DNA from 2 places in the Psychrobacillus sp. FSL K6-1415 genome. Region 2 is predicted to be linked to the other one. Evidence: a T-box and tRNA genes for the amino acid it is inferred to sense, from the RefSeq annotation. Region 2 holds a T-box; the other holds one or more tRNA genes.
The links. The T-box of region 2 lies ahead of ileS (isoleucine--tRNA ligase). A T-box ahead of a tRNA ligase gene usually reads a tRNA of that ligase, here a tRNA-Ile.
Positions count from the first base shown of each region.

Region 1: it encodes a tRNA-Ile, which carries the amino acid that the T-box ahead of ileS (isoleucine--tRNA ligase) is inferred to sense. The anticodon was not compared.

Region 1 is NZ_JBBOOQ010000001.1:2,889,838-2,893,224, forward strand. Features, by position in the region: gene MKY60_RS13695 (1,4-dihydroxy-2-naphthoate polyprenyltransferase) at 1-310, shown strand, start outside; gene MKY60_RS13700 (hypothetical protein) at 362-1,201, opposite strand; tRNA gene MKY60_RS13705 (tRNA-Glu) at 1,404-1,475, opposite strand; tRNA gene MKY60_RS13710 (tRNA-Ser) at 1,482-1,572, opposite strand; tRNA gene MKY60_RS13715 (tRNA-Asn) at 1,578-1,652, opposite strand; tRNA gene MKY60_RS13720 (tRNA-Ile) at 1,657-1,733, opposite strand; tRNA gene MKY60_RS13725 (tRNA-Gly) at 1,741-1,814, opposite strand; tRNA gene MKY60_RS13730 (tRNA-Phe) at 1,821-1,896, opposite strand; tRNA gene MKY60_RS13735 (tRNA-Asp) at 1,969-2,044, opposite strand; tRNA gene MKY60_RS13740 (tRNA-Met) at 2,048-2,122, opposite strand; tRNA gene MKY60_RS13745 (tRNA-Ser) at 2,212-2,304, opposite strand; tRNA gene MKY60_RS13750 (tRNA-Ile) at 2,315-2,391, opposite strand; tRNA gene MKY60_RS13755 (tRNA-Met) at 2,398-2,471, opposite strand; tRNA gene MKY60_RS13760 (tRNA-Ala) at 2,494-2,569, opposite strand; tRNA gene MKY60_RS13765 (tRNA-Pro) at 2,582-2,658, opposite strand; tRNA gene MKY60_RS13770 (tRNA-Arg) at 2,666-2,742, opposite strand; tRNA gene MKY60_RS13775 (tRNA-Leu) at 2,761-2,849, opposite strand; tRNA gene MKY60_RS13780 (tRNA-Gly) at 2,865-2,939, opposite strand; tRNA gene MKY60_RS13785 (tRNA-Leu) at 2,957-3,041, opposite strand; tRNA gene MKY60_RS13790 (tRNA-Lys) at 3,065-3,137, opposite strand; tRNA gene MKY60_RS13795 (tRNA-Thr) at 3,144-3,219, opposite strand; tRNA gene MKY60_RS13800 (tRNA-Val) at 3,233-3,308, opposite strand; rRNA gene rrf (5S ribosomal RNA) at 3,334-3,387, opposite strand, start outside.
Region 2 is NZ_JBBOOQ010000001.1:1,582,912-1,586,298, reverse strand. Features, by position in the region: gene ileS (isoleucine--tRNA ligase) at 1-1,968, opposite strand, end outside; T-box leader at 2,022-2,262, opposite strand; gene hpaB (4-hydroxyphenylacetate 3-monooxygenase, oxygenase component) at 2,314-3,387, opposite strand, start outside.

The sequences.
Region 1 (3,387 bases), 1.3 Mb from region 2:
AGTCGAAGACACCATAGGTGGACGAAAAACGATGGCTATATTAGTTGGTAGGAAGAACGCCATTACTATTTTAGCTTCTTATTTTATTTTGTCTTATCTTTGGATTATTGCTTTAGTTGTTTTGCAAATAATCACTCCATGGAGTTTATTGGTTTTGTTAAGTATGAAAAAACCTATACATGCGATAAAACTATTTAAACAAACAGAAAATCCAGTTCAGGTTGCGCCTGCTATGAAAGACACCGCACTTACGAATACGATTTTTGTATTCCTTTTAGGCTTAGGTCTATTGATTGGCTATTATGTATAATATTTTAAAAAACCAGAATGCTATTAAAAAGCTAGCACTCTGGTTTTTTTCTTATTTATATGATAATAACTCTGCTTTAAGTACACCTTTTTTATCGACAAGCTTGATAATTCCGATTCCGGGTGCGATATAGAACGTGTAGCCATAGTTTGTACGAACAACTACCACGTTTTGGAATGTTCCGGCTTTTACTTTAACCGTACTAGTAGTACTTTCCACAAATACATTATAAAAAGCTTGATTGTTGTCCTCTGTTAGATAATATTCTCTCGTTGTTTTTCCTTCAATCAATGGAAAAGCGAGATCAAGTATGGCCCAATCTGTATGACTTACCCCAAATATTAAACGATCTTTACGTTCAATATAAGTAAAATTATTTAGGATATCACCTTTCTTCTTTAAAAAAGCTTCCGTCATATCGTATTCAGAATTATAGGAATCACTAACAGTAAATTCATTTTGTGTATTTTCAGTAAAGCTAGGAGAATAAACAAGCTTCATCCCTGCTTTTGGTGTTAGCCCACCTATTACTTCTTTATTAAGCAAAGCTAGCTTACTTTTAGATGGAGTTTCATATTTCACTTTAGAACCTTTTTGTATGAAACTACTTGCCCCTACTCCATATAAGCCACCATTTGTTCCCTTATACGTATAGACTCTATATTCATCACCTTTTTTTAGTGTGCGTACTTTATTAAGTGATCCATTGGAGCCAACTTTAACTAAATTCGTGTCTGCAAGAATTGTTACTTTACCTATTTGCCCTTGTTTTAACTCTGTTTTTCCCCACATAACTTTGTTTGTAGCTGCGTCTGCTTGCATGTGACCTAAGCTTGTGAAGCCTAACGCTAGTACAAGTATGAGCATAACTTTACTAAATTTTTGAAACAACTATAACCTCTCCCTTCAATAGCAATGATATCATATTTTAAATTCACTCTATATATAACCTAGGGTTCATTATTTATGCGTTATCACTGGTCATTATGTTGTATGCATTCTATTGACTGACCGTTCCATACATCGACATAGAAAAAGAGAAAGGAATAAAATAAAAAAAGGTAACCAATGATTGGTTACCTTTTTTTGAGTATGACCCCTACGGGATTCGAACCCGTGTTACCGCCGTGAAAGGGCGGTGTCTTAACCGCTTGACCAAGGGGCCAATATATGGCGGAGAAGGAGGGATTTGAACCCTCGCGCCGGTTGCCCGACCTACACCCTTAGCAGGGGCGCCTCTTCAGCCACTTGAGTACTTCCCCATATATGGCTCCGAAGGTAGGACTCGAACCTACGACCGATCGATTAACAGTCGATTGCTCTACCACTGAGCTACTTCGGAATAATGGTGGGCCTAAATGGACTCGAACCATCGACCTCACGCTTATCAGGCGTGCGCTCTAACCAGCTGAGCTATAGGCCCATTATTTTGGAGCGGGTGAAGAGAATCGAACTCTCATCATCAGCTTGGAAGGCTGAGGTTTTACCACTAAACTACACCCGCATTAAATGGTGGCTCAGGACGGAATCGAACCGCCGACACAAGGATTTTCAGTCCTTTGCTCTACCGACTGAGCTACTGAGCCTCTTCAATTTTAAATTAAGCTAATTATTCAAGCCAAATTTCCAATTGATATGTATTAACATTCATATATAAATGGCGGTCCCGACCGGGATCGAACCGGCGATCTCCTGCGTGACAGGCAGGCATGTTAACCGCTACACCACGGGACCATTTGGTTGCGGGGACAGGATTTGAACCTGCGACCTTCGGGTTATGAGCCCGACGAGCTACCACTGCTCCACCCCGCGACGTTAATATATTTACAAAATCGATGGTACATTGCTTAAAAATAGTGAGACACATTCTTCGGCTTACACCTGCATCAATTAGATTAAAATGGAGGAGGAAGAGGGATTCGAACCCCCGCGCGGTATGACCCGCCTGTCGGTTTTCAAGACCGATCCCTTCAGCCAGACTTGGGTATTCCTCCAAGATATTGATGGTGGACCTTGCAGGACTCGAACCTGCGACCGGACGGTTATGAGCCGTCTGCTCTAACCAACTGAGCTAAAGGTCCTTAAGATGGCGGCAGAGGGAGTCGAACCCACGACCTTTCGGGTATGAACCGAGTGCTCTAGCCAACTGAGCTACACCGCCAAGATTTCAAACTTTTTTTAAATGGTGGAGCCTAGCGGGATCGAACCGCTGACCTCCTGCGTGCAAGGCAGGCGCTCTCCCAGCTGAGCTAAGGCCCCGAAAATAATAACTGGTCGGGAAGACAGGATTCGAACCTGCGACCCCTTGGTCCCAAACCAAGTGCTCTACCAAGCTGAGCTACTTCCCGTCAAATATGGTGCGCTCGGCAGGACTCGAACCTGCAACCTCTTGATTCGTAGTCAAGTGCTCTATCCAATTGAGCTACGAGCGCATATGTTTTTCATAAAAGTGGTGCCGAGGACCGGAATCGAACCGGTACGGTAGTCACCTACCGCAGGATTTTAAGTCCTGTGCGTCTGCCAGTTCCGCCACCCCGGCACTTTAGTGAATCTTTGGAGCGGAAGACGAGGTTCGAACTCGCGACCCCCACCTTGGCAAGGTGGTGTTCTACCACTGAACTACTTCCGCTCGGTTATTAAATTAAATGGTGCGGGTGAAGGGAGTCGAACCCCCACGCCTTGCGGCGCTAGATCCTAAGTCTAGTGCGTCTGCCAGTTCCGCCACACCCGCATACATTATTCACTATAAAGTGATGAGCCATGTAGGATTCGAACCTACGACCCTCTGATTAAAAGTCAGATGCTCTACCAACTGAGCTAATGGCTCTAAAAATGGTGCCGGAGAAAGGACTTGAACCCTCAACCTACTGATTACAAGTCAGTTGCTCTACCAGTTGAGCTACTCCGGCAGGAGTAAATATATGGTGGAGGATGACGGGCTCGAACCGCCGACCCTCTGCTTGTAAGGCAGATGCTCTCCCAGCTGAGCTAATCCTCCTGGGTAAATTATGTATTTATTGCAAGCCCAGCGACGTCCTACTCTCACAGGGGGAGACCCCCAACTACCATCGGCGCTG
Region 2 (3,387 bases):
ATTTGCATATAGTGAATAAAATTTAAAAATATTATCAAGTGTATCAAGTAGCTTAGAACTAGCTTCTTGTACAATCTTTGACGAAAAACGTTTTGGATTCCATGGAGAACTATCGACTAATAATGACCAGCGTAATGCATCGGCACCGTACTGATGCATTAGATCAAGTGGATCTAGTGCATTCCCTTTACTTTTAGACATTTTTTGACCTTGCTCATCTAATACATGTCCGAGTGATAACACATTTTTGTAAGGTGCTTTTCCTGTAAAGAGGGTTGATACAGCAAGCAAACTATAGAAGAATCCTCGAGTTTGATCAATTCCTTCTATTACTACATCTGCAGGGAACTGATCGTTAAATTGTTTATTATCACCAAATGGATAATGGTGCTGTGCAAAAGGCATCGATCCGCTATCAAACCATACATCGATTACTTCAGGCGTACGCAACATTTCCCCACTACATTTTGGACAAGTACAGAGAATGGCATCTATATATGGCTTATGCAACTCTAAGTTTTCAGGCAATGGCTTAGATGCGAGTTTTGCTAAAGATGTAATACTAGTCGGAGCTACTTCATATTCACAGGTTGAACAAATCCAAATGTTTAAAGGGGTTCCCCAGTAACGATTTCGGCTGATATTCCAATCCACCACATTTTCTAAGAAATTCCCAAAACGCCCTTTTTTAATATGGTCAGGATACCAATTTACCGACTCATTATTTTCAACTAGCTGTTCCTTTAATGCTGACATCTTAATGAACCAACTGTCCGTTGCATAATAAAGTAGAGGTGAATCACAACGCCAACAATGAGGATAGCTATGTTCGTATTTCTCCTTATGAAATAATAAGCCGTTATTCGCTAATAACTTAATGATCTCAACGTCACTGTCCTTCACAAATTGGCCAGCTAAATCTGTGACCACTTCTGTATAACACCCTCGTTGATCCACGACATTTACGAAAGTAAGTCCGTTTTGTTGTACTGTTAGATAATCATCCTCACCATATGCAGGGGCAATATGCACTATTCCTGTACCACTCGTTTCTGTTACGTAATCCGCTAACACAACAATATGCCCTTTTGTTATATCTATATAATGGAATGGCGGAAGATAAGGAACACCTTCAAATTCGACTCCTGAATGTTCACTTAGGACAATAGCTTTTTCTCCTAACACAGCAGGAACTAATGATTTTGCAAGTATATATATTTCACTTTCTACCTTAGCCCGCACATAGACTAGATTAGGATTCATAGCAAGCGCTACGTTTGCTGGTAGGGTCCAAGGTGTTGTAGTCCAACCAAGAAAGTACTCATCAGCATTTACGAGTTTAAACTTAACCGTAGCAGAGAGATCCTTTACATCTTTATACCCCTGTGCCACTTCATGTGAACTCAAAGATGTTTGGCAGCTAGGACAATAAGGTGATACTCGATGTCCTTTATAAAGCAGTTTATCGTGATGAACCTTACTTAAAATATTCCAAACACTTTCCATATACTCGTTACTTAATGTTAAATATGGGTTATCCATGTCTACCCAATAACCAAGTTCTTCGGTAAAAGAACGCCAAATTTTTTCGTATGTGAATACACTTTCCTTGCACTTCTTAACAAAATCCTCAACACCGTAATTTTCAATATCTTGCTTCCCTGATATTCCTAGCTGCTTCTCTACTCCAAGTTCAACTGGTAAACCATGTGTGTCCCATCCTGCTTTTCGCTCTACTCTAAACCCTTGCATTGTTTTATAGCGAGCTACAACATCTTTAATCGTTCTTCCTAATGCGTGGCCGACATGCGGTAGGCCATTTGCTGTTGGTGGTCCCTCATAAAATACAAATGGAGTGTTCTCTTTCCGGTTTTGTACAGACTTTTCAAAAGTTCTATTGTTTTGCCAATACTCTCGAATTCTTTGTTCCCTTTGTACTTTACTTTCTTTTTCATCTTGCGTATTCATCACTATTCCTCCTATACATTGTATAAAAGGCATACAAAAAACCCCGTCCCGAGTAAAGGGACGGGGTTAACCGCGATACCACCCTAATTCTATTGATCCGATCCAATAGCACTTAGCAACGTACAAATCATACGTGTTCTTTTTAACGGTAGACACCCGGATAAGCTTACTAAAATCTTCAGCTCTTCTTCTCAGAGAGGATATTCATGTATAACCTGCACACTGACTTTCACCAAGTTGTCAGCTCTCTGGGGAACAAATCGATACATTACTCTTTCTCTTCAACGAATTTATATGCTTTTATTGAATAGTAATATAGCAAAATTAGAAGATAGTGTCAATTATTTATTCTTCCAAAATATCTTTCACTCGTTGTACATATTCTTCCGTATCATAGGAAAAGTATAACTGACTTGCCAATCGAACAGGATCACCAAAGAAAAAACGTTCATATAGTGTTTGCCGTGTGCCAAATGCACTCATAGTTAAATCCCATGCTAATCGGAAAAGTTTGACACGATCCTTTCCAATGTCTTCCCAAGATTGTAAGTAGTGATTTAACTCATTTCTAATAGGTGATTGAAATGCGCTTTCGGTTGGGATGGACATTAATCCACTGGCACCTAAGAGCTGAATTATTTCGCTAAAACGCGGATATATGCGTGGAAATACATTCATAGCAATTTGTAATGTGGTGCTGTCTGGTTGCATCCATCCGCCTTTGTCTACTTTGGCCTCTGCTTCTGATTTTAACACCAACGCTTTCATCGTTTCCAAGGCAATAATTATTTCAGTTGCTTTCTCTTGCACATGTTGATATTCTTCAATATTAATTGTTTCAATAATAGATTGGACAATTCCCAATATGAATTCAGTTTTCACAATCTGCCTAGATGCTACTTGATGAAGCGTAAAGGGCAAGAACGAGCTCGACTTCATAAAATTAGTTGATATAAATAAATTGTCATAATAAAATACACGCTCCCAGGGAACTAAAACATCGTCAAATACTACAATACTATCTATTTCTTCGTACTTCGAACTTAATGGATAGTTAAAATTGGAATCTCCTCCAACAAATGATTCCCTACCGATGAATCTTAACCCTTTTGTATTACAAGGTATTGAAAATGCAAAGCTATTACCTTCTTCTGCTTTCCCTCCTGCTGCAATAACTAATAGTTCATCCGTTATTCCACCTTGTGTCGCAAGTAGTCGTGCACCTTTTATAACGATTCCATCTTTGTTCTTGCCTACTATTTTTGCGGCTATAGGTTCATCTGAACGTTCCACATAAAATTGTGTGCGATTTACTTGTGGTTCTATAAACGTATGAGTCATAGAGATGTCATTTTCTCTTGCATATTCGTAAAATGATTGTAGATTATTTGGAAAACAATTCTTTTGGTCCTGCAATAA